One region of the Peribacillus sp. NJ4 genome, then DNA from elsewhere that is predicted to be linked to it. Evidence: predicted binding sites of a transcription regulator. Region 1 holds the regulator's gene; each other region holds the start of a gene.

Region 1 (5,665 bases):
TACCTGAACGGTTTGGTGAACCGTAACCAATAACCGTTTTGACTTCTATTAAAGTTGGGCGTGCTTCGTCGGTTTTCGCTTCTTCAATTGCTTTGGCTATTTCCTGAAGATCGTTCCCATCCTCAACGCGGATATATTGCCATCCATAAGATTTGAACCGGTTTGCTACGCTTTCACTAAATGATTGACTTAAGTCGCCGTCAAGGGAAATATCATTAGAATCATATAAAACAACAAGCCTTCCAAGTTGTAGATGTCCAGCTAATGAAGCGGCTTCAGCAGAAACCCCTTCCATTAAATCTCCATCTCCACAAATGCTATATGTATAATGATCGACTACATTATAAGAATCACGGTTGTAGCTTTCTGCCAAGTGGCGTTCTGCCATTGCCATGCCGACTGCCATTGCGATACCTTGTCCAAGCGGTCCCGTCGTTGCATCTACACCTGCCGTATGTCCGAATTCAGGATGTCCCGGAGTTTTACTTCCCCATTGGCGAAAGCTTTTCAAGTCATCGATAGATAAGCCATAGCCCGATAAATGAAGAAGGCTGTATAACAGCATAGACCCATGACCAGCTGAAAGAACAAAGCGATCCCTATTAAACCAATCCGGATTTTTCGGGTTATGATTCATATATTCAGTCCATAGTTTATACGCCATCGGCGCTGCCCCCATCGGCATACCTGGATGGCCGGAATTAGCCTTTTCAATTGCATCAATCGATAACGTACGAATCGTATTGATAGAAAGTGCATCTAATTTATCTAACATATAATAAAACATCCCTTCCTGTAATGTACCTCTTTATATTATAGTGACCAGCATAATATCACAACTAAAATCACTATTTACTAACCCAATATTACAATTTTCTACAAATTAGAGAAGGCCCCTATTTAGATTAAGCTAAATAGGGGAATACATACATGAATGCACTCTCTTTTTATTCCTAAAAAAAGAATCCTCAAATGGAGTGTTCCATGAGAATAGTCCAAGCATTAATGTAAGTTTCTTTTTTCTTTAATACTCTTTATCTTTTGAGGAGTGACGTCATTACCTTCTGGATCAACGACTTTCACATGCTCCAACGTATCGGACATGGACCGTCTGAATGTCTCCAAATACTCACTTCTTAATTGGGTTTGCTCTTTCGCCTCAACTTCCGTCAAACCTTCACCCTTGGCCTTTTTTGAAAGTTCATTAATACGGGCTAATTTTTCTTTTGATAGCATAATTTCGCTCCTTCGTAATCTGCGGATATTGTCATGGTATTAAAAAAAAAGCGAAATTACAAGTTCTATGATTGACTTTCCTCTGTATTTAGTTGATGTTCGAGAAAACGCCTGTTTACAGTGGCTTTAGATACATTGTATCCAAAGCCCCTTAAAGTGGCTGCGATTTCTGCAAATGTCAATCCATTGGCCCGGAGTTTAATAATTTCTTCAATTGGAATCTCCATACGGTCCCTTCCAGTGGAATTCCTTTGGTTATGAAGATTTTTTTGCGGACGGTATCCCTTTTCAACGGCTCTTATCATCCCGCGTTTTATTTTTAGATTATGTAGTTTCCTTTGATATTCTTCTACAATACCAACTATCTGGATGACCATGGCATCCGAATCAGATAACTCAAGTTCTCCATCGTGTGAGAGCGTATAAATTTTCACGTCTTCTTTAAGGATGACATGGAAAAGGGCTATTTTGGCATTTCCCCTCCCCAGTCTAGTTTCGTCCTGGATTAATAGAACTTCAGCTTCTTTGGTTTTAAATAGTTCAAGCATGTCAAATATGCCATCCCGATTTAACTCATAACCACTTGCCTGTTCTTTTATTATGGAAACAACTTCCACATCCATCTTTTCCGCCAATTTAACTAATTCATCTTCCTGCCTTGCCAATGATGTTTCCTGGGATTCTTTTTCTGTGCTAACCCTACAATAGATTACTGCCTTCATAATACCCTACCTTCACTACTTACTGCTGACTGGCCAAATTCTGAACAAGATCTTCCCCTTTAACCGGTATGACAATGACTTGACCAGGTTTAATCGTATCCGCCCTGACTCCATTATGCTCTTCTATCCAACCAATGAATTCTTTTTTTGTCAAATCAGCTTCTTCATACTCTTCGGCAATTCCCCATAGGGTGTCGCCTTCACTTACTTCTATAGAAAGGAAATCCTTTTTTTGATCATTGTCTAATGTACAAGAGAATAAAATTGAAAAGATGAATACCGATCCCGCTAATAGAATCGTAGAAATATAATTTTTGTATAATTTTTTCATAAATATCCCTCCAAAGCGAATGTTCGTTCGTATGTTACGTCCAAATTATAATACGAACGTTTGTTTCAGTCAACAACAAAATTCGAACTTATGTTTGTATAGAGTTGGGGGCCATGCTATAATGTAGCAAAGAACATTGGAGAAGAGGTGCACATATGACTAAACTATCAAAACGGCAGCAAGATATCCTTGATTTCATTAAAGAAGAGGTCCGCCAAAAAGGGTATCCACCTTCCGTACGGGAGATTGGCGAAGCAGTTGGACTTGCATCAAGTTCAACAGTACACGGACATTTATCCCGCCTGGAAAGTAAAGGCCTGATAAGACGTGACCCAACCAAGCCGAGGGCCATTGAAATACTGAATTTGGAGGAAGCGAACAATATCCCCAAAGTTAATGTCGTGAACGTTCCGTTACTTGGAAAAGTAACAGCGGGCATGCCGATAACGGCCATCGAAAACATAGAAGAATACTTTCCGCTTCCCGAAAGCATGGTTCCGCATGATGACCATGTATTCATGCTGGAAATCATGGGTGAAAGTATGATCGAAGCAGGAATTCATGATGGAGATTATGTCATCGTGAAACAACAAAGCAGCGCCAATAATGGAGATATCGTCGTGGCCATGACGGAAGATGATGAAGCCACTGTAAAACGATTCTTTAAGGAACCGGATTACATAAGGCTTCAGCCTGAGAACTCGAATATGGAACCAATTATTTTAAGAGATGTTTCGATACTTGGAAAAGTTATAGGCTTATATAGACAAATACACTAAAAGCGCTAACCGCGCTTTTTTTGTTTGTTTAATTTATGTCCCGAATTCTCTCATTATGCATATGGAAGACTAGGTTTTGATATATTTTTTTGATAGAATCGAGTTTTCCTAAGATTATTAACATCCTTTCTCATTTATGCCGGATGAAAGGGAAACTAACGTCTTTCTGGATATATGTATTTTGAAAAATAGGAAACCCTCATTCCAATAAAAAAAAGGGAGCGTTAAAATCCCGCTCCCTGTTAAAGGTTCATTTCACTCTTAATCTTTGGTTCACTTTAATGAGGTTAAGATCAGCCAACCCATTCCACTGTTGAATCTGCACTTGTGTAGAACCATATGCTTTGGCAAGCGCAGAGACGGAGTCCCCCTTTTTGACTATATGATAGACCTCTTCGTTGCTTGCGTCATATTTAGTTAAATCACTTGTTTCGATAAGATTCACCAGTTTTTCTATATATTTCGGGTCCGAGGCGTAGCCCGCATCGAATATTGCTTTAAGTGCCATTTTGTAATCTTTTTCCCCAATGACAGCTGTATACAAACTTCTATTCCATGAAGTCCCCTTTACATATAGATAGGCAAGATCTTGTAGACTTTCTGCCCATGTTGGATATTTTCTGAATTTGGACCATACTTGAACGGGCGCATCGTTGACATATTCGATTGTTTGAATAATGACAGACTCTCCTTTATAGTCACCTTTTGTACCGAATATATTTTTCCCTTGATTTGCTAAGAAGCTTGTCCCATAACCACTCTCCAAACAAGCTTGTGCAATGACAACAGAAGGTAATATTTTAAATTCCTTTTGAATTTTTTGGGCATAAGGAGCAATTTCCTTAATAAACGATTCCTTACTCATTAGAACCTCCCATTATTAGTTGGATATCTTCATTCTTATCGTATTCTAAACTATGAGAAAGGTTACAGCTTGTCCAGCAAAAAAAATGTTATTAATTGTTTTTTGACTAAAATCAATATGATTATAACTTACTAAGTACGGCTTCAATTTGGATTATCATTCTCCCTCTCTAGTAAAAGCCATCAAACCCATTAATATACAATGGATTGATGGCTTTTTAATTGAACGCTGAAAATTTCATAACCATTTGCATCAACTTTATTTGATCAATCATTTAATGAATTACTATGGTATAAACCTTTTATAAATGGTAAAAATTAATTTTATAAAACTTCTAAAATAAGGTGGTGACATTATGGACTACCCAACCATCCATACAAACTTTTGGGATGCAGTGATAGCCATTCCTACCATCATGATTCTTACTCAACTTATTAAGGTCATTTTTCATATTCCACCAAAATTCACCCCTACCATCGCTTTGGGTATTGGCTTATTCATTTCCATTTTCATTAGCCACCGTCATCATTTGGTTGCAGGAATTTTCATGGGCTGGTTTTATGGCTATGCAAGCATTGGCAATTATTCAGCACTCAAAACTTGTATTTTATCTTATAGGGAATCTTATCAAAAGACGGATTAGATCCTAGATGGCACTCGTTGGATTTCATGAATCTTTTTTGTTGCAGGGGGATCTGACTTGCTAAATGCCCTTCGATCAACCGCTAACTTAGGACCAATATGAAATACGGCCTGGCTGTTTCCTTTTGCTGAATCATTTCAATACATTTCACCCAAAAAAAAACCTCTCAATTAAGAGAAGGTCTTTTCTAATCATTTTTACTATTTTTCTATATAGACCGAACGAATCAATGTACGGGTTCTTTCAGTACCATTCACATTTTTTTCCTTGACATCAATCGTTACATTATAAACACCTGATTTAGGTACTTCTGGAAGAGTACCAGAAAAATTTCCGGCGTCCATTACCTTAAATGAGCTTTTTTCACGAATTTCATTACCGTTTTCATCTATTAGATGAACCGAAAATGTTGTACTGATTGGCCTTTTGTTATCATTCATTGGATTCTTTATTAAAAATTTTGCATCTTTTTGCTTAACTTTTCCGGCCATACTTAATGTAATGGGATTCTTTTCGTTAAAATGTGCTGTGAACAGGTATGCGTCTTTTGGCGATTTAGTCTTCAGTCGAACTCTCCAGTCACCAATTTCAAGGTTATTTCTATTAAATGTTTGGATGGTGGCACCATTAAAAAAGGAAGTTTCATTTTTTGCAGAATGAACTTTTAAGGAAGGTGCATACTTTTTATTGGAAGGAGAAATTAATTCGACCTCGACATCATTTGAAGCTGTATATATGGTTATATTACCTGGGGCTGCTTCATTTACATGGAAACTTTTTTCGTTCCAGACATTTTGTTGCAGGACATCTCCCAGGACGGTTTGAGAGAGTGCGGTTGTGATGACATCATCTTCAACCCGTTCTTTATAATTGACATTTAAACCAGGAATCCCAGCAGTAGAAGTGCTTCTTAAATAGGGTTCAATTCTTGAAAATACTGCTGAACCTACTCGAATATTGTCGTGATCATAGTTGGGATCCGTAAATAAATGTGATGCGTAGGGTATTTTTGTACTCCAAACATTCACTAGACCATCATTTTCTCCATATGAAGATAAATATTGTCCACCCATTGATAAAGCTGAAAGA
Region 2 (5,665 bases), 1.4 Mb from region 1:
GGCCTCGTCCGTTACTGCAATATAATGCATCACTTCAGAAATTATTGGATTTTTCGATTTCCACTGTTTATTCCGGACATGGATCTGAAGTGGAAGGAGATGAGGTTGCCGACTTGATTCAATATCGATTCGAGCGGCAGCATAACCGTGCCATGCAGGTGAAAAGCATGCTTCAAGATAAGCCTTTATCGGCCTTTGAAGTGTGTCAGCAGCTTTTTCCAAAAGTATACCTTCAGGAAGTGGGCCTGACACTTTCGGAAACGGTCGGTCAGCTGGACTATTTAGAAGACTTGGGTGAAGTCGAAACAGAAATCCAATCAGGGGTCATTCTGTATTCAATCGCTTAATGTTAGCAAGGAGGCCACTTTTTTTGAATAAGTTGCAAGGCAAAGTTATTGTTATTACCGGTGCTTCCGGAGGGATTGGCAAGGAAGTTGCCATCCGAAGTGCAAAGCAGGGAGCCCGTCTTGTCCTCTTGGCCAGAAGCATGGATAAATTACTACAGCTAAAGAATGAACTAATCAACCAATATGGAATTGATGCATATGCCTATAAGCTCGACGTTGCAGACACTGATCAGGTGACAAATGTATTTAATGACATCCATGCGCAAATAGGTGAAGTGGATGTGTTGGTCAACAATGCTGGTTTCGGCACGTTTAAAGAAGCGCAGGATACGGAATTGAATGAAACGAAAGCAATGTTTGCTGTCAACGTCATTGGATTAATGGCCTGCACAAAGCTGGTTCTTCCGTATATGAAGCAGAGAAAATCGGGGCATATCATCAATATCGCTTCACAGGCCGGTAAAATTGCCACTCCTAAATCAACATTGTACTCTTCGACCAAGTTCGCAGTTCTTGGCTATTCAAACGCACTTCGGCTTGAGCTGATGGATGATCATGTTTTTGTGACCACCGTCAATCCCGGACCCATAGAAACGAATTTCTTTAACATTGCGGATGAATCAGGGACATATTTAAAGAATGTCGAAAAGTTCATGCTTAAACCTGGAGATGTCGCGGCTAAAATCGTAGCGGCGATGCTGACCAATAAGAGGGAAATCAACCTCCCTGGCTGGATGAATTTAGCTGGGAAATGGTATAACATGTTTCCAAAGATCACCGAAACATTAGGGAAAAAAGCATTTTTTAAAAAGTAGGCTAGTTCAAAAAGGCGAAAGATGGTCTAATAATAGGCAAAGGGGAATGTCGATGACATTCCCCTTTTTTATGAAATAACGGAAGTTTTATTCCGAATAAATTGGTAACTATTTCATGGGGAATCCGTCTATTTCTTAGGAGGGATTTTCATGAAGATGATTGTAAACCTTTTTATATATATAATTGTTGCCTTTATTCTGGTTAGCTGTCAATCCTCTGATTGGAACATGCATGAAGCCATAGATAAGGGGGAAGAAGGTTTCATTACGGATCTTGACGATAAAAGGATTTTGATTAAAGGGACGTACTATAAGGTGACCAATGATACATATATTCAAGATCAACATGGTAATGACCTCGATTTCTCTGACCTGGAAATCGGGATGAAAGTGAAACCATGGCACCGGGGCGGGGTCAAGAAATCATTTCCTGGGAAAGCGGAAGCGGAATTGATTCTTGTTTTGACGGATGAAAAAAGTTTGGCCGAACAAAGGGCGGTCACTGCTGCCCTCGATCATGTCAGCAAAGCGGAAAGTCAGCGATTCATGGTTCTCGATGTCGTCCATTTGCCCTCAGAGCATGTGTATAATATTGAAATGATGAATCGTTCCAATTTGGATTCATCATTCATGGTGACTGTAGAGGATTTAACGGATGAAATATTATATATAAAATAAATCAAAAAAAACGGACTGAATCATTTATGAATTCAGTCCGGTTTTTTTAATGGGATTTCGCTCACAAGGATGAGCTCATGTCCTGGATTTTATAACGTTTTCGCACCTAAATATTTTGGTTTCCAATAAGAATTATCCATATCCGTGATGGTTATTCCTTTAGAAGACGTAGCACTAATGAATTGACCATTTCCGATATAGATCCCAACATGGGATACTCCTGTTCTTCCAGAAGAAGTATCAAAGAATACAAGATCACCTTTAGCTGGTGATGATACTTTTAAACCTGTATTGGAATAGAGCAATGATGTTGTACGCGGTAAGGTAATTCCTTGTGATTTCTGGAATACGTAATAGACGAAGCCTGAGCAGTCGAATCCAGTCGGTGTTGTCCCGCCCCATTTATAGGGTTTGCCTATTAAGGTTTTTGCATAGCTAATCAGGCTTGTATTATTGACATTATAAACACCAAGCGCATTAAATGTGCCTCGGCCGGCAATTCCGTCGACAGTTAAGCCTTTGGCTTTTTGGAATTTTTTTACTGCAGATACAGAATACGTGCCGTAATATGTAGTAAGTGAACCTGAATATGTGAAATAACCTTTGGTTTTTAAAAGTTGTTGTAGTTGTTTGACATCACTATGTGTCATTCCGGGTCTGAGGGTTTGATCTCCGATATTTGCAAAGGCTTGCAGTGGGGTTAGCATCATGGCAGATGCAACAGCAGCTGAAGCGATCCATTTCTTCATAATTTTCATTTCCTCTCTATCTATCTCTCTATTATTCTTAACAATATTATCCTACAATACCATTATGACAATTAGACATAATTTTGGTTACAATTACATTACAAAAAATGAGTAGTAAGACTAAAATTAAATAGACGAAAGCCTGTTGAAAAGGGTGGATGAATTTTAAAAAACTAAGCATATGGATCCACTTGAAATTATTCAAGTTACTAATTAATCTATTTTAAAAAAACTATATGGAAACATAGTTTAAATATGGCAATTTATCCGTTTTTAGGGTCTATTATATTTTTCAAGGAAATTACAATAAAAAGTAGAAATTTGTATGAAAACTTCCATTGAATAAGAACGTATATTCGGTTAAAGTTATGAATATAATAAAAGCGAACGTATATTCTTGTTAGGGTGAAGAAATGATGGATTATGGGACGATGCCGAAACAATCAATTATGTGTATCGATATGAAAAGTTTTTATGCAAGCTGTTCTGCGGTCATGCTTGGTCTGGACCCACTCGATTGTTATCTGGCGGTGGTTGGTGATTTGAAGAGGACGGGGAGCATTGTGCTTGCAGCTTCTCCAAAAATGAAGAAGGAATTTGGCATCAAGACAGGTTCGCGGATGTTTGAGATTCCGAATGATCCAAGGATTGTCGTCGTTGAACCCAAAATGGCGACCTATTTAAGGGTCTCGACGGAAATCACCCGCTTGTTCAACCGTTATGTGCCCAAAGAAGCGATTCACGTGTATAGTGTGGACGAAAGTTTTGTGAAAGTCGATGGTGCCGCTTCTTTATGGGGAGATGCCCGGGTGATAGCTGAAAAGATAAAAGATGAAATCGAACGGGAATTACAGCTCCCCTGTGCCATTGGAATTGGTCCGAACATGCTTATGGCAAAACTTTGCCTGGATTTGGAAGCCAAACATAAAGGGATTGCAGAATGGAAGTATGAGGATGTGCCAAACAAACTTTGGCCGATTTCCCCGCTTCGTGAAATGTGGGGAATCGGCAGGCGCGTAGAAAAAACCCTTCACGGAATGGGAATATTCACGGTTGGGCAGCTTGCCAATTATGATCTTGAATTACTTGAAGCGAAGTTTGGAATTATGGGCAATCAGCTTTACCACCATGCGTGGGGAATAGATTTATCGGATATGGGGGCAGTGATCATTGAAGGGCAGGTCAGCTTTGGCAAAAGTCAAATCCTGCTTAGGGATTATAAGGCGGAGCATGAGGTCAAGCAGGTCATGCTGGAAATTTGCGAAGAAGTTGGAAGAAGGGCACGTACCCATCGCAAGGCAGGAAGGACGGTCAGCCTAAGCATTGGTTACAGTAAGGATGAGTTTGGCGGTGGTTTCCATCGTTCGCGTTCGATCAGCGAACCGACCAACATTACGATGGAGTTATATAAAGTTTGCCTGGAGCTTTTTCATGAGAACTATAAGCAAAAAACGGTTCGGAGCATAGAGGTCAGACTCTCGAATATTGTGGATGATAACGAAATGCAGCTGACTTTATTTGATGCTTCGCGCTGGAAAAAGCGGGAATTGAGTTACACGGTTGATCGAATCCGCCATAAATATGGACCCAAATCGTTATTGCGTGCAGTTTCGTATACAGAAGCGGGTACAGCTGTTCACCGAAGCAGGCTGCTTGGTGGGCATAAGGCGTAAGGTTGACTTTGAAGGGAGGGAAAAGAATGATTCGTGATCGCGGCCGTATCAAATGGACATCGATGATGTTGCCGGAGCATGTGAAGATGCTGCGGGATTGGGTGGTGGAGGATGGCTATGAAACGGAGCGCATCCTGGATGAGCAGCAACTGGAAGAAATGAATGCGGTAATGGGGGAAGCGATGGAGGAAAGAAAGGATGTCGCGATTGCTCATTATGAAGGAAACCGGTATCAGCTGTTAATCGGCAGGATCCATTATTATAATGAGCTCACCCAAAAGCTTCATATCGTTGATCGCTTTCAGCAGGCTCACTATATCAGGCTTTCCGATATAGCGGATGTAAGGATAATGGAATAATGAGCGGAAGGGCTGTTCTCAAGGGACAGCCTTTCATTTTCGAAACGACATCGATCCTCTTTACTGTATTTTCTTCTTGATAAAAGGAAATCATTGGGCAAAAGAGAATCTGACTTGTAGCACGGTCAATGGAAAAAGTGATTTTCATGTCGGCCGATCTTGCAGAAGGAAGCAGGCAGTTTCGTTAACAGAAACATTTTTATCGTTTATAATGGGGGAATGCAAAGACATCGGGAGGCATGTAATCATGTATATTGAATGGACGGAAAGAGCGGCTGAGAAAATAGCCGATAAGGTACAGGGACAAGAAGGATATTTACAGTTGAAATATGATACTGATGGCTGTGGCTGCGTGGTAAGTGGTGTGACGGCGCTATGGTTGGTCACCGAACCTGAGGAAGGTACCGAAAAAGCGGAAACAAACGGAATCCCTCTATATGTGGAGAAATCAAAAATGATTTTTTTGGATGAAGTCATGAAAATAGACTTTGTTCCGGAAGCGAACAGCTTTCAGTTAAAAAGTCCGAATCAAATCTTAAATCCGAGGATGAGCTATTTTAATAAAATCTAACTGAAGAAAATGAGAGGGAATCTTGGATCCCTCTCATTTTCTTCTCAGACAAGTTCGAGAAACTGATCGATTTGATTTTCATATTCTTTTGGATTTTCATTATAAGATTGAGCATGGGCCCCTTTTTTAGCGATGTACAACTGCTTTGGGCCCTCTTTTGCTGCATATAATTCCGCTGTCATGGAAGCAGGAATAAAGCTGTCATTCTCACTATGGATGAAGAGCACAGGGTTTCGGATATTTTTCATATAATCGATTGGGGACACTTCATTGGTCCAATATCCATCACGGAGTTTGATGAACGTACGCCCAAGCGGAAACACGGTCCAAGAGGGAAATGGGATTTCAAGCTTGAGCTGGTGTTTGATCTGATCCTCGAAATTTGAAAATGGACAGTCCGCAATGTAAAAGTCAGCACCATCTTCAAGCATTCCGGCATATAAAAGCAGGGTTACGGCCCCCATGGATTCTCC
Region 3 (5,665 bases), 3.0 Mb from region 1:
ACGATTTCCTGGAAAAGATCAGCCACTTCGATAGGGAGCGTATTCCTGAACGGGTGGTGCATGCCCGTGGTGCAGGTGCACATGGTTATTTTGTTCCGACTGGTAAAGCGGGGGATGAGCCGATTTCAAAATATACGAGAGCGAAGGTTTTTCAGGAAGAAGGTAAAAAAACACCGGTATTCGTGAGGTTTTCTTCTGTTATTCATGGAGGGACGTCCCCGGAAACGTTACGTGACCCCAGGGGATTTGCCGTTAAATTTTATACGGAAGATGGAAACTGGGATCTTGTAGGCAATAACCTGAAAATTTTCTTTATCCGTGATGCCATGAAATTCCCGGATTTAATTCATGCTTTCAAACCGGATCCGGTCACGAATATTCAGGACGGCAGAAGGATTTTCGATTTTTGCTCGAGTTCACCGGAAACATTCCATATGATTACCTTTGTGTTTTCCCCTTGGGGCATTCCAGCTAACTACCGCATGATGCAAGGGTCAGGGGTCAATACTTATAAATGGGTGAATGAGGAAGGCAAAGCCGTACTTGTCAAATATCACTGGGAACCGAAACAAGGGATCAAGAACCTGACGCAGCAAGAGGCTAATGAAATTCAAGCTACGAATTTCAATCATGCCACACAGGATTTATATGAAGCGATCGAACGCGGGGACTATCCGGAATGGGATCTCAACGTACAGATCATGAGTGATGATGATCATCCCGAGTTGGATTTTGATCCTCTTGATGACACAAAGATCTGGCCGAAAGATGAGTTCCCATGGCTGCATGTCGGTACGATGGTATTGGATAGAAACCCAGAAGACTACTTCACTGAAGTGGAACAGGCTGCATTCGGTACGGGTGTCCTAGTGGATGGACTGGACTTCTCTGATGACAAGATGTTACAGGGACGTACATTCTCTTATTCCGATACACAGCGTCACCGTGTTGGCGCGAATTATCTGCAATTGCCGATAAATGCTCCAAAGAAGCCAACAGCCACGAATCAGACGGGCGGACAGATGCAATATGAAGTTGGCAGAGGTAACCAAAGCCCCCACATCAACTACGAACCATCAACTATAGGCGGTTTGAAAGAAGCCAAGCAGACGGGCAAGGAGCATACACCTTTGGTAGAAGGGAAGCTTGTTCGTGAGACAATCGATCGCCAAAACAATACGAAGCAGGCTGGTGAAACATTCCGTGAATTCGAAGATTGGGAAAAAGACGATTTAATCTCCAATTTAGTGTCGGCATTGGCTCCTGCCGACAAGCGCATTCAGGAAAAAATGATAGCCCTAGCCGAAGAGGCTGATGAAGAGTATGGCCGCAGATTAAAAGAGGGATTAGCCTCGGCTTCTGAACATACGGAATCTTCAAAACCTATGGGTGGAACGGATAACCCAGAGGATGCAGTCAGAAAAGGACATGAAGCAGATCCATATTGATTGGTCTGAAAAGAAGCAAACTTCCCTTTAAAGGGGTTTGCTTCTTTTTTTAATGGGCATAATTTATGGATGGGTGGAATGGTCTTCAGGGGATGCCGTCTAAAATCAAGCAGGAAATAGATTGGCAAAAAACTTCATAATCATTTAAACTGAAACTACGCTATTTTTCTCTTATAAAGGAGATGAAAAAATGATTAAAATTCTTTCTGCCCTTTTCCTTCCTTGTCTACTTGTCATGCTATTTTCAAGAGTCACCTATAACAATGTCGTTGGACTTGTTTTAACGGTTGCCTTGATTACAGCTTCCGCATATAAAGGTTATACGCATACAAACTTATTGATCATCGTGGATGCCTTATCCCTAACTGTGGGATTTTGGTTATCAAAAAGAATGATGAAACGAACATCCAAGAGCGCCTGACATCAAAGGTGCTTTTTTTGTACTCAACTTGTCATTCCCCTCAATACCCATCGAGTCTATAAACAAAAAATAGAATGGATGTTCGCTTATCGCTGGTTTGTTTTGAGGCGATTGTGGTAGAATGTGTATATATACATTCTTAAACCGGAATAAATAGAAGGGATATAGCCATGTCCCGTTTTCATATAAAAATATTTCAATAGGAGGCTATGCTTGGTGAAGGATAAGTTTGAGTTAGTCTCAAAATACTCTCCTGAAGGAGATCAACCTGTAGCAATTGAAATGCTTGTCGAAGGCATTAAAGAAGGCAAGGAAATGCAGACATTATTGGGGGCAACGGGGACAGGGAAGACGTTCACCGTTTCCAATGTGATTCAACAAATAAATAAACCGACTCTAGTCATTGCCCACAATAAAACGTTGGCAGGACAGCTTTACAGTGAGTTCAAAGAGTTTTTCCCAAATAATGCCGTTGAATACTTCGTCAGCTATTATGATTACTACCAGCCAGAAGCTTATGTTCCATCCACTGATACATTCATCGAAAAAGATGCAAGCATCAATGATGAAATCGATAAACTGCGTCACTCGGCTACCTCTTCTTTGTTCGAAAGGAAAGATGTCATCATCATTGCCAGCGTTTCGTGCATATATGGACTCGGTTCCCCGGAAGAGTACCGCGAGATGGTCGTTTCTCTCCGAACAGGCATGGAAATAGACCGAAATGCCTTGCTGCACAGACTCGTGGATATTCAATATGAGCGGAATGATATTGCTTTCCAACGGGGGACTTTCCGCGTTCGTGGCGACGTGGTCGAAATTTTCCCTGCCTCACGTGATGAACATTGCGTAAGGGTCGAGTTTTTCGGCGATGAGATTGACCGTATCCGTGAAGTGGATGCCCTGACTGGTGAAATTACCGGTGAACGTGAACATATCGCCATTTTCCCGGCTTCCCATTTCGTTACTCGCGAAGAGAAAATGAGGATAGCCGTTCAAAATATCGAAACGGAACTGGAAGAGCGATTGAAGGAATTAAGGGAAGATGAAAAGCTCCTTGAAGCCCAGCGCTTGGAGCAGCGGACCCGTTATGATTTGGAAATGATGCGGGAAATGGGCTTTTGTTCAGGGATCGAGAACTATTCCCGCCATTTAACGCTTCGTCCCTCAGGTGCGACACCTTACACTTTAATGGATTACTTTCCAGAGGATTTCCTTTTGGTCGTGGATGAATCACACGTGACCCTTTCGCAAATCCGGGGAATGTTCAATGGGGATCAGGCACGTAAGCAAGTACTCGTCGATCATGGCTTCCGTCTGCCGTCTGCAAAGGATAACCGCCCGCTAAGATTTGAAGAATTTGAAAAAAAGGTCCATCAATCCATATTCGTTTCGGCAACTCCGGGACCATATGAACTCGAACATACGCCAGAAATGGTTCAGCAGATCATCCGTCCTACCGGCTTGCTGGATCCAACGATAGAAGTGCGGCCGATTGAAGGACAGATAGATGACTTGATCGGTGAAATACAAGAGCGCGTCAAAAAGAACGAGCGCGTCCTCATTACGACCTTAACGAAAAAGATGTCTGAGGATTTAACCGATTATTTAAAGGAAATTGGCATCAAGGTCCAATACCTTCATTCGGAAGTGAAGACCTTGGACAGGATAGAAATCATCCGGGAACTGCGAATGGGCAAATATGATGTACTCGTTGGAATCAATCTATTAAGGGAAGGCCTGGATATTCCGGAAGTGTCATTAGTGACAATTCTGGATGCCGATAAAGAAGGGTTCCTTCGCTCGGAGCGCTCGCTTATTCAAACGATGGGCCGTGCAGCCCGTAATGCCAACGGCCACGTCATCATGTATGCGGACCGCATCACGAATTCGATGGAACTTGCCATCAATGAAACGAAGCGGCGCCGTGAAATTCAGGAAAATTATAATAAAGAGCATGGAATAATGCCGCAAACCATTCAAAAGGATATCCGGGACTCCATCAGGGCCACTCACGTAGCGGAAGAAGGAGAAGCGTATAAAGAAGATCTTGCACCAAGTCTCGCGAAGCTTCCTAAAAAGGAGCGCGTAAAAGTGATGGCAAGCATGGAAAAAGAAATGAAGGAAGCGGCAAAGGCATTGGACTTCGAGCGAGCTGCCGAGCTGCGTGATTTATTACTAGAGTTAAAGGCGGAAGGGTGACGAAACATGGCAATGGATAAAATTGTGATAAAAGGCGCCAGGGCCAATAATTTAAAGAATATTGATATCACGATACCGAGAGACAAACTTGTCGTGCTGACCGGATTATCCGGATCTGGAAAGTCTTCCTTGGCTTTTGACACGATTTATGCAGAAGGGCAAAGGCGTTATGTAGAATCACTGTCCGCTTATGCCCGTCAATTTTTAGGCCAAGTGGATAAACCGGATGTCGATGCGATCGAAGGTTTGTCGCCAGCCATTTCCATAGACCAGAAAACGACCAGTCGAAATCCGCGTTCAACCGTAGGGACTGTGACGGAAATCTATGATTATTTAAGGCTGTTATTTGCACGGGTCGGAAGGCCGACCTGTCCGATCCATAATATTGAAATTACCTCACAAACGATTGAGCAAATGGTGGACCGCATTCTTGATTACCCTGAGCGCACCAAGCTTCAGGTATTGGCACCGCTTGTCTCAGGCAGAAAAGGGACACATGCAAAAGTTTTGGAGGAAGTTAAGAAACAAGGATATGTCCGCATTCGTGTGAACGGGGAAATGCATGATCTTAGTGATGAAATCACTCTCGAAAAAAATAAAAAACATTCGATTGAAGTCATTATAGACCGGATCGTCATTAAAGAGGGTGTCATGGCGCGGCTTGCAGATTCATTGGAAAGTGCTTTGAAGCTCGGTGAAGGCAAAGTCATCATTGACGTCATGGGTGAAGAAGAGCTGCTGTTCAGTGAACATCATGCTTGTCCATACTGCGGGTTTTCGATTGAAGAGTTAGAGCCGAGGATGTTCTCCTTCAATAGCCCGTTTGGAGCCTGCTCGGATTGTGATGGTTTGGGGGCGAGGCTTGAGGTGGACCGTGATCTGGTCATACCCAATAAGGAATTAAGCCTCCGTCAACATGCTATCGCGCCATGGGAGCCGACGAGTTCTCAATATTATCCTCAGCTTCTTGAAGCGGTGGCCAACCATTATGGGATAGATATGGATATCCCCGTTAAAGATTTACCGGAAGATAAATTGGAGAAGGTCTTGCTTGGTTCAGGTAAAGATAAGATATATTTCCGTTATAAAAATGATTTTGGAAGAGTGCAAGAAGGATATATTCCTTTTGAAGGAGTTTTAAGAAATATCGAAAGGCGCTTCAAGGAGACGAGTTCAGACTATATCCGTGAGCAAATGCAGAAATATATGTCAGAACATCACTGTCCAACCTGTAAGGGTCATCGATTGAAAAAAGAGAGTCTTTCCGTGCTCATTCAAGGGGTCCATATAAGTGAAACAACAGCTTTATCAGTGGAAGATGCGTTAGTATTTTTCGATGATCTGGATTTGACTGAAAAGGAAGCTGCCATTGCGAGATTGATTTTACGTGAGATTCGTGAGCGGCTCGGATTCCTGGCTAATGTTGGTTTGGAATATTTGACTTTGAGCAGGGCAGCAGGGACATTATCAGGCGGCGAAGCACAGCGTATACGATTGGCGACGCAGATCGGTTCCCGTTTGACGGGGGTCCTGTACATTTTAGATGAACCTTCAATAGGGCTGCATCAGAGGGATAACGATCGATTAATTGAAA
Region 4 (5,665 bases), 760 kb from region 1:
GCCGCAACCAGAATATCCTGATCTTTAGCCCATATCGCCTTCCATTGATCTTCCGTCCAGGTCACGTCTCCTGGTAGAGCAGGAATTTTCGTTTTACTCATCGCTCTCCTCCTCCCCCCTTAATAGCTCAAGAACATCATTTTGTTTCTTCTGTGCTAAATTCCTAAATTGATTCTCCTCCAGTGACTGGTCGAATTGGCATACGGATTTAAAGGAACAGAATGTACACGGGGTTTTTTCCTTTAATTTATATGGCGTTATATCCACATCACCATCGACCATTCGATCGCCAGCCTCCTGGTAAACGCGGCGCACATGGTGATTCAGAAGCGAAAACTCTTCCCTGCTGGCAACTTTGGAAGCCGCCAGGAGTGATCCATCCTTTTTAAATCCAGCTGGAATGATATCCGACTTACCCGAATTTTCAATATCAAGCGAATTATCCATCATTTGAATGACATTTGAATGATCTAGTACAAGTCCATTCATTTTAAAACTTTTATAAATTTCTTCTTCAATTTTATCCAAACTGAGCATTCCCTTTGATTTGACAACTGGATTATGCACATGAAAATACAAAACGCCGGCTGGAATGGCTTCCTTGCCTATAAGCGATTTGGAATGGGTGACGACGATATCAAGGTATGTCAACATTTGCAGCGCGAGTCCATAATATACTTCACTCATGTTCAGTTCCTTTTCACTCGACTTATAATCGAGCACACGCAAATAGACACCCTCACCTTCTTCCGCTTTATCCACACGGTCGATTCTCCCGATCAATTCCATCTTCGTACCGTTTTTCAATGTGAATGAAAGTGGCGGCAGCTCTCCATTTTTCCCGAATCCGAGTTCTAATCCAATTGGAGCAAAACCGCTCACCTTTGCATGTTCACTTAATACGATTGAGGCCCGTCCAATCACGTGTTCCAGTTTCCTGCGTAAATAGTGATGGCGGTTCGTACTTAACAAAATCTGATTTTGAAGTTTGGGAGCAAGTCTCTCCACAGCAATTCTAGCTAACTCCAAGCATTGTTCCTTTGTCAATGTAGACCAAGGAATATCATGTTCCTTTAAGTAATCGGAAATCATTTTCAACGCTCCATGGAACATCTCGCCAATATCCGGTGCATCCAAACGGAAAATTTGCCTTTCCCTCAATTTCAAGCCATGGGCGGCATAATGGGAAAACGGGCAGCTATTGAACATTTCCATCCGGGATACACTTGTAAGAATGCTCTCACCATATAATTGCTTACTAGTTTCCTCAGATAATTTCTTCGTTCTATTTTGATAAAAAAGGCTCGATAAAACCTTTGTTGCCGACGGACCGACCATTTCATCCTCCATAATGGCATTATATACATCCCACCAAAGTGAATGGATTGGATAGTTCCTTTTTTTCAGCTGCAATTGGGCAGCCAGATACGATAGTGCCACATCATAATTCGCCGCATATTTCACCTGTTCCTCGGCAGAAAGATCGGATGGATCGTTCATATAATATACATCTGAAACGTTAGGCAATACGTCCCTTACCCGTTTCAAATAGGATGAGGGTAAAAGTGCCTTTCCTTCCTCGTCGGCAAGCGGATATGATAGATAAAGGGCCTCAGCAGGTGTAGTAAAAGCTTTATACGCTGTAAACTCCTCATCAAGGAGGCGCACTTTTGAACTTGGAGCAACATCAAGCCCACCAGCCAGCAGCACCTCACGATCACTATCTGAAAATATCCCGTCAGATAAAGCTTTTCCTGGCAAAACCCCTTCATTCAAGCCGATAACAAAAGCTGTCTTCACATCATCGAGGCGGGATAAATCCAGATTAGCGACTAGGACTTGGTCAATTGCAGGCGGTACCAAAGAAAATTCAAGAGATTCCAGGCCAGCTTCAATGATTGACGCAAACTGTTTCATGGACAGCTCTTCCCCGCTCAGCAGTTCAACGAATTGGTCCAATAGGTCGACAACCGCGTTCCACGTTTGCTCATGCTCTCTAGCCGATACCAAATCACCTGATTCTTCTGCCTCTAGTTTCAGCTTTTCCAATTTTTCCGGTACATGCAATTCTTCAAGATATAGATAAAGGGCTTCACACAATTCCCTGCCATTAGCAGCCTTCTTAACCCGTTTTGAGAGCTTCAAGATGGGCTCGGTAAATAATTGCTTCATCTCATTCAACTCTTGCTCAAGCTTCATTTCCTTATCCGTTTGGTTCCGGTCCTCTAGTTCAAGTCCGCGGAAGCGCCGGTAGGTCCAACGATCTTTGGACGTCCACCTGCTTCCTTTAATTCCACGGGCGAGCACATAGTTTTCCAGCTTATCTACCTGTTCGCGCATCCTATCGTGATTTTTTTGCAGAGGAAATAGAAGCTCCGTCTTGATTGCACGAAATACCGGCTCATAACGCCAATAGCCATTGATGATCTCCAAGGTGGAACGAATCAGTTCAATCAGGGGATGATTCAGCATGGTCCGTTTGGAATCGACGAACAATGGAATTTGATAATCCCTAAACACGGTTTGTAAAATATCTGCGTATGCTTCTCCATTACGGACTAAAATCGCAATATCACGGAAACGGTGCTGTTTTTGTCTGACCAGCGACAAGATGTCCCGGGCAACTCCTTCAATCTCAGCCCTGCGGTTAACTGCCTGGGCAATCGTTACATCAGGTGAATGCTCAAACGTCCGTGCAGGACGAATGGCAAAATAAGTTTCCAGATGATTCAGCCCCGGACTCTTTCCGAACCTCTCAGTCCCTTTTAAGATTCGATCTTCTGTAATTGGTATACCGTTCCTCAATCCAGCCTGATAAAGGTGATGATACAGATTCCCCGTTTGCCTGAACAATTGCAAATCATCAGGAGCATATTGCCTGTAGGGCTGATCTAACGTCAGCGAGATCGTTACACTCCTGCACAGCTTCATCATTTCTTCCACAATCAATAATTCCTGTGGCGTCAAGCTATAAAAACCATCGATATATATATCCGCTTTCCTTATATATGAAGACTCTGACATTTTCTCGATAAGCAAAGTGAAATAGTCTTCGGAATCTAAATATTTATCAACCATTTCATCCTCAAAAGCCTGATAGACCAATTCAAGATCATGCAGTTTATCCTGAATGCCGCTGCCGGACGGTGATGTTTCGGCCAAATAATTTTGAATGTCATCAGGTTGGATGCAATACTGCTTGAACTCAGCCAGCATTAGTTCCATCTGTGCAATGAACCCCTGCTTATCAGCAGAGCGGCGAAACATCTTTAAATCTTCCTTTTTATCATCCATGATCTTCCGTATCAACATATTAACGCCAACGCTGTCCAAATGTAGCCGGCTCATTCCCCCAGTTTCCTGAAGAACGCGCCAAGCCAGCCTGCTAAAACTGAAAACCTGTGTCCGGATCATTCCGGCAAGGCCTGGTGTTTTAATTAATTTATATTCAGATAGAAACGTCATCTGATCAGGAACGAGGTAGATAATTGGATTGCCTTCGGGATCTTCTGCCAATTTGGAGCGAATTTCGTCCAATATATGCGAAGTTTTCCCTGCACCCGATCTTCCCAGTAAAAAACGGAGTGACATCTCTTTTCCCCCTTATACAACATAATATCTAGATCTATCATACCAGAAATACTTTCTTTTTTATGACTAGGTTTCTGTTTCCAATTAGACACACTTTCTATTATTTTACCGTTTCCCTTAAAAAAACACCAATCGTACGTTCGCGTTTTCCCCAAAAGAAAAAGCCCTCATAATTTTCGGGCTTCGAATCATTCACCTGTAAATCTATAATTGAATTCTTTGAGCGGCCAATATCGAACATCGACTTTACCGATAACATTTTCAACAGGTATATAACCAAAGTGACGGCTGTCCGCACTTTCAAGACGATTATCACCCATGACAAAAAGCTTGCCCTCCGGGACTGTGGTCATGTCCGTCAATTCTTTTAAGGTAAAATCACCCGTAAAATCCTGTCCCGGAAAACCTTCCTTATATTTCTCAAGATAAGGCTCATCCACTTTCTCACCATTTACGTAAAGCCAATCATCTTTATAACGAATGCGGTCACCTGCAATCCCTATAACTCGCTTAACATAATCTTCTTGTGAATTCGCATGAAAAACAATAATGTCAAATCGGTTGATATCATGAATCTGGTAATTGATTTTATTCACGACAAGTTTATTGCCATCTTCAAGGGTCGGCTGCATCGATTTTCCTTCAACATCATAACTTGAAAAGAAAAAAGTACGGATTAAGATGTAAATAACAAAAGCTATCATGGCTGCTTTTATCCAATCGGATAAAGTATTCTTGTTTGTTTTTTCCATCTAGTTCAACCCCTACTACATTTATATACTAATTTATTGTCCTTCTTCTCTCTTCATGCTTTTATTTAACCGGACTTCCAGTCTTTTTCCTACATACCACAGGATAAAGATGACAATCCCGATAATGATCGTACGCACAGGCTTATGTATTAAGGACACTAAATCGTAACCTACGAAGCTGATCGTAAAAATCATCACCGCTTTCCCTCCTACGACTGCAAGTCCATATTGCAAAGGACTGACTTTTGAAAGTCCTGCCACGATATTCACGATAGCCGATGGAGTAAAAGGGAAGCAGAGCAGTATGAACATGGGACCGAATCCATGGCTTTCCACCCAAACCATCAACCTCTGCACCTGCTTATGTTTTTGCAAAAATCGAAAAAACCTCATTTGACCATATCTTCTAATAACTAAAAAGATAAAAAAAGAACCAGCTACAGCACCAATCCAAGAAAATAAAAACCCCCACCAGAGACCAAAAGCCGTTGCATTAGCAAGCACGAACACCACTAAGGGCAAAAAGGGCAAAAAGGCTTCCAGCATCGGCAGTAAGATCCCAGGAATTGGACCGAATGAGCGATATTGCTGAATAAGCGCCGAAATATGATCAAGTGTAAACCACTCACGTATAGTATCCAAATCCATAATTATCTCCCTCGACATGCTACTATAAAAGTAGCATAAACTTATTAAAAACCGTTTATTTTAGATATATCACTTTCCCCTGAAATTGCAAGAATTATTATCCATATATCTTCATACTTTCCCTATCTCAGGAAAACATAATCTTGTTAACAAAAATTTCATCATTTATCAAAATTGCTTGCATATGCACTGAAAATGCATTAGGATAAAAAACAAGAACAAACGTTCTCACTTTTACTAAGTATACATATTAATATTGTAAACGTGCTACTTTAGAAAGGAGCGGTCATGATGACCCGCATTCCAGAAGATGACCGAAATATGATTGAAAAAGCCATCTACCTCCCTATGGTTATTACAGTCTTGAACCGGGATCTCAAGGTCATCGAAATTAGTCCGTTTAAATTAAAAAGGCCCTATTCGGAACTAGTCGAACATATTTTAACGGTGGTCCAGGACGATCTTGCCGAGGTACGGCGCTATTTGCGCAAGGAGAATATTAAAGTAAGTGAAATCAAACGCGATGAATCCTTCACGATGTATTGTTTTTTATATAAAGGATACGAGGAACATCATAATTACTTCAATCCCCGCCTTCGCAACAAAACCGAAGACTTGTTATGTTATTACTTTTTCGAAAAAAGTCTCCGCTCAAGGGAAATTTAGCGGATTAT

What was found. Region 1 encodes LexA, which represses DNA repair genes until DNA is damaged. Its sites were predicted from a motif close to CGAACATATGTTCG; they were not measured.
Region 2: a site for LexA is predicted at 2,935-2,948, ahead of QUF94_RS10220 (Y-family DNA polymerase). Genes of this name have one in related genera too.
Region 3: a site for LexA is predicted at 1,941-1,954, ahead of uvrB (excinuclease ABC subunit UvrB). Genes of this name have one in related genera too.
Region 4: a site for LexA is predicted at 3,721-3,734, ahead of addB (helicase-exonuclease AddAB subunit AddB). Genes of this name have one in related genera too.

Annotation. Positions count from the first base shown of each region.
Region 1 covers NZ_JAUCFQ010000001.1:3,431,742-3,437,406, forward strand. The annotation lists gene tkt (transketolase) at 1-775, opposite strand, end outside; gene QUF94_RS17055 (DUF896 domain-containing protein) at 1,003-1,236, opposite strand; gene QUF94_RS17060 (YneB family resolvase-like protein) at 1,302-1,958, opposite strand; gene yneA (cell division suppressor protein YneA) at 1,978-2,289, opposite strand; gene lexA (transcriptional repressor LexA) at 2,445-3,068, shown strand; gene QUF94_RS17075 (glucosaminidase domain-containing protein) at 3,319-3,933, opposite strand; gene QUF94_RS17080 (hypothetical protein) at 4,289-4,576, shown strand; gene QUF94_RS17085 (esterase/lipase family protein) at 4,777-5,665, opposite strand, start outside.
Region 2 covers NZ_JAUCFQ010000001.1:2,031,141-2,036,805, forward strand. The annotation lists gene QUF94_RS10200 (MBL fold metallo-hydrolase) at 1-347, shown strand, start outside; gene QUF94_RS10205 (SDR family NAD(P)-dependent oxidoreductase) at 347-1,162, shown strand; gene QUF94_RS10210 (DUF3221 domain-containing protein) at 1,313-1,840, shown strand; gene QUF94_RS10215 (C40 family peptidase) at 1,930-2,589, opposite strand; gene QUF94_RS10220 (Y-family DNA polymerase) at 3,003-4,262, shown strand; gene QUF94_RS10225 (YolD-like family protein) at 4,289-4,621, shown strand; gene QUF94_RS10230 (iron-sulfur cluster biosynthesis family protein) at 4,869-5,192, shown strand; gene QUF94_RS10235 (alpha/beta hydrolase) at 5,237-5,665, opposite strand, start outside.
Region 3 covers NZ_JAUCFQ010000001.1:432,299-437,963, forward strand. The annotation lists gene QUF94_RS02120 (catalase) at 1-1,448, shown strand, start outside; gene QUF94_RS02125 (CsbA family protein) at 1,639-1,869, shown strand; gene uvrB (excinuclease ABC subunit UvrB) at 2,086-4,071, shown strand; gene uvrA (excinuclease ABC subunit UvrA) at 4,078-5,665, shown strand, end outside.
Region 4 covers NZ_JAUCFQ010000001.1:4,191,719-4,197,383, forward strand. The annotation lists gene addA (helicase-exonuclease AddAB subunit AddA) at 1-101, opposite strand, end outside; gene addB (helicase-exonuclease AddAB subunit AddB) at 94-3,591, opposite strand; gene lepB (signal peptidase I) at 3,780-4,343, opposite strand; gene QUF94_RS20865 (TVP38/TMEM64 family protein) at 4,377-4,991, opposite strand; gene QUF94_RS20870 (YhjD family protein) at 5,283-5,657, shown strand.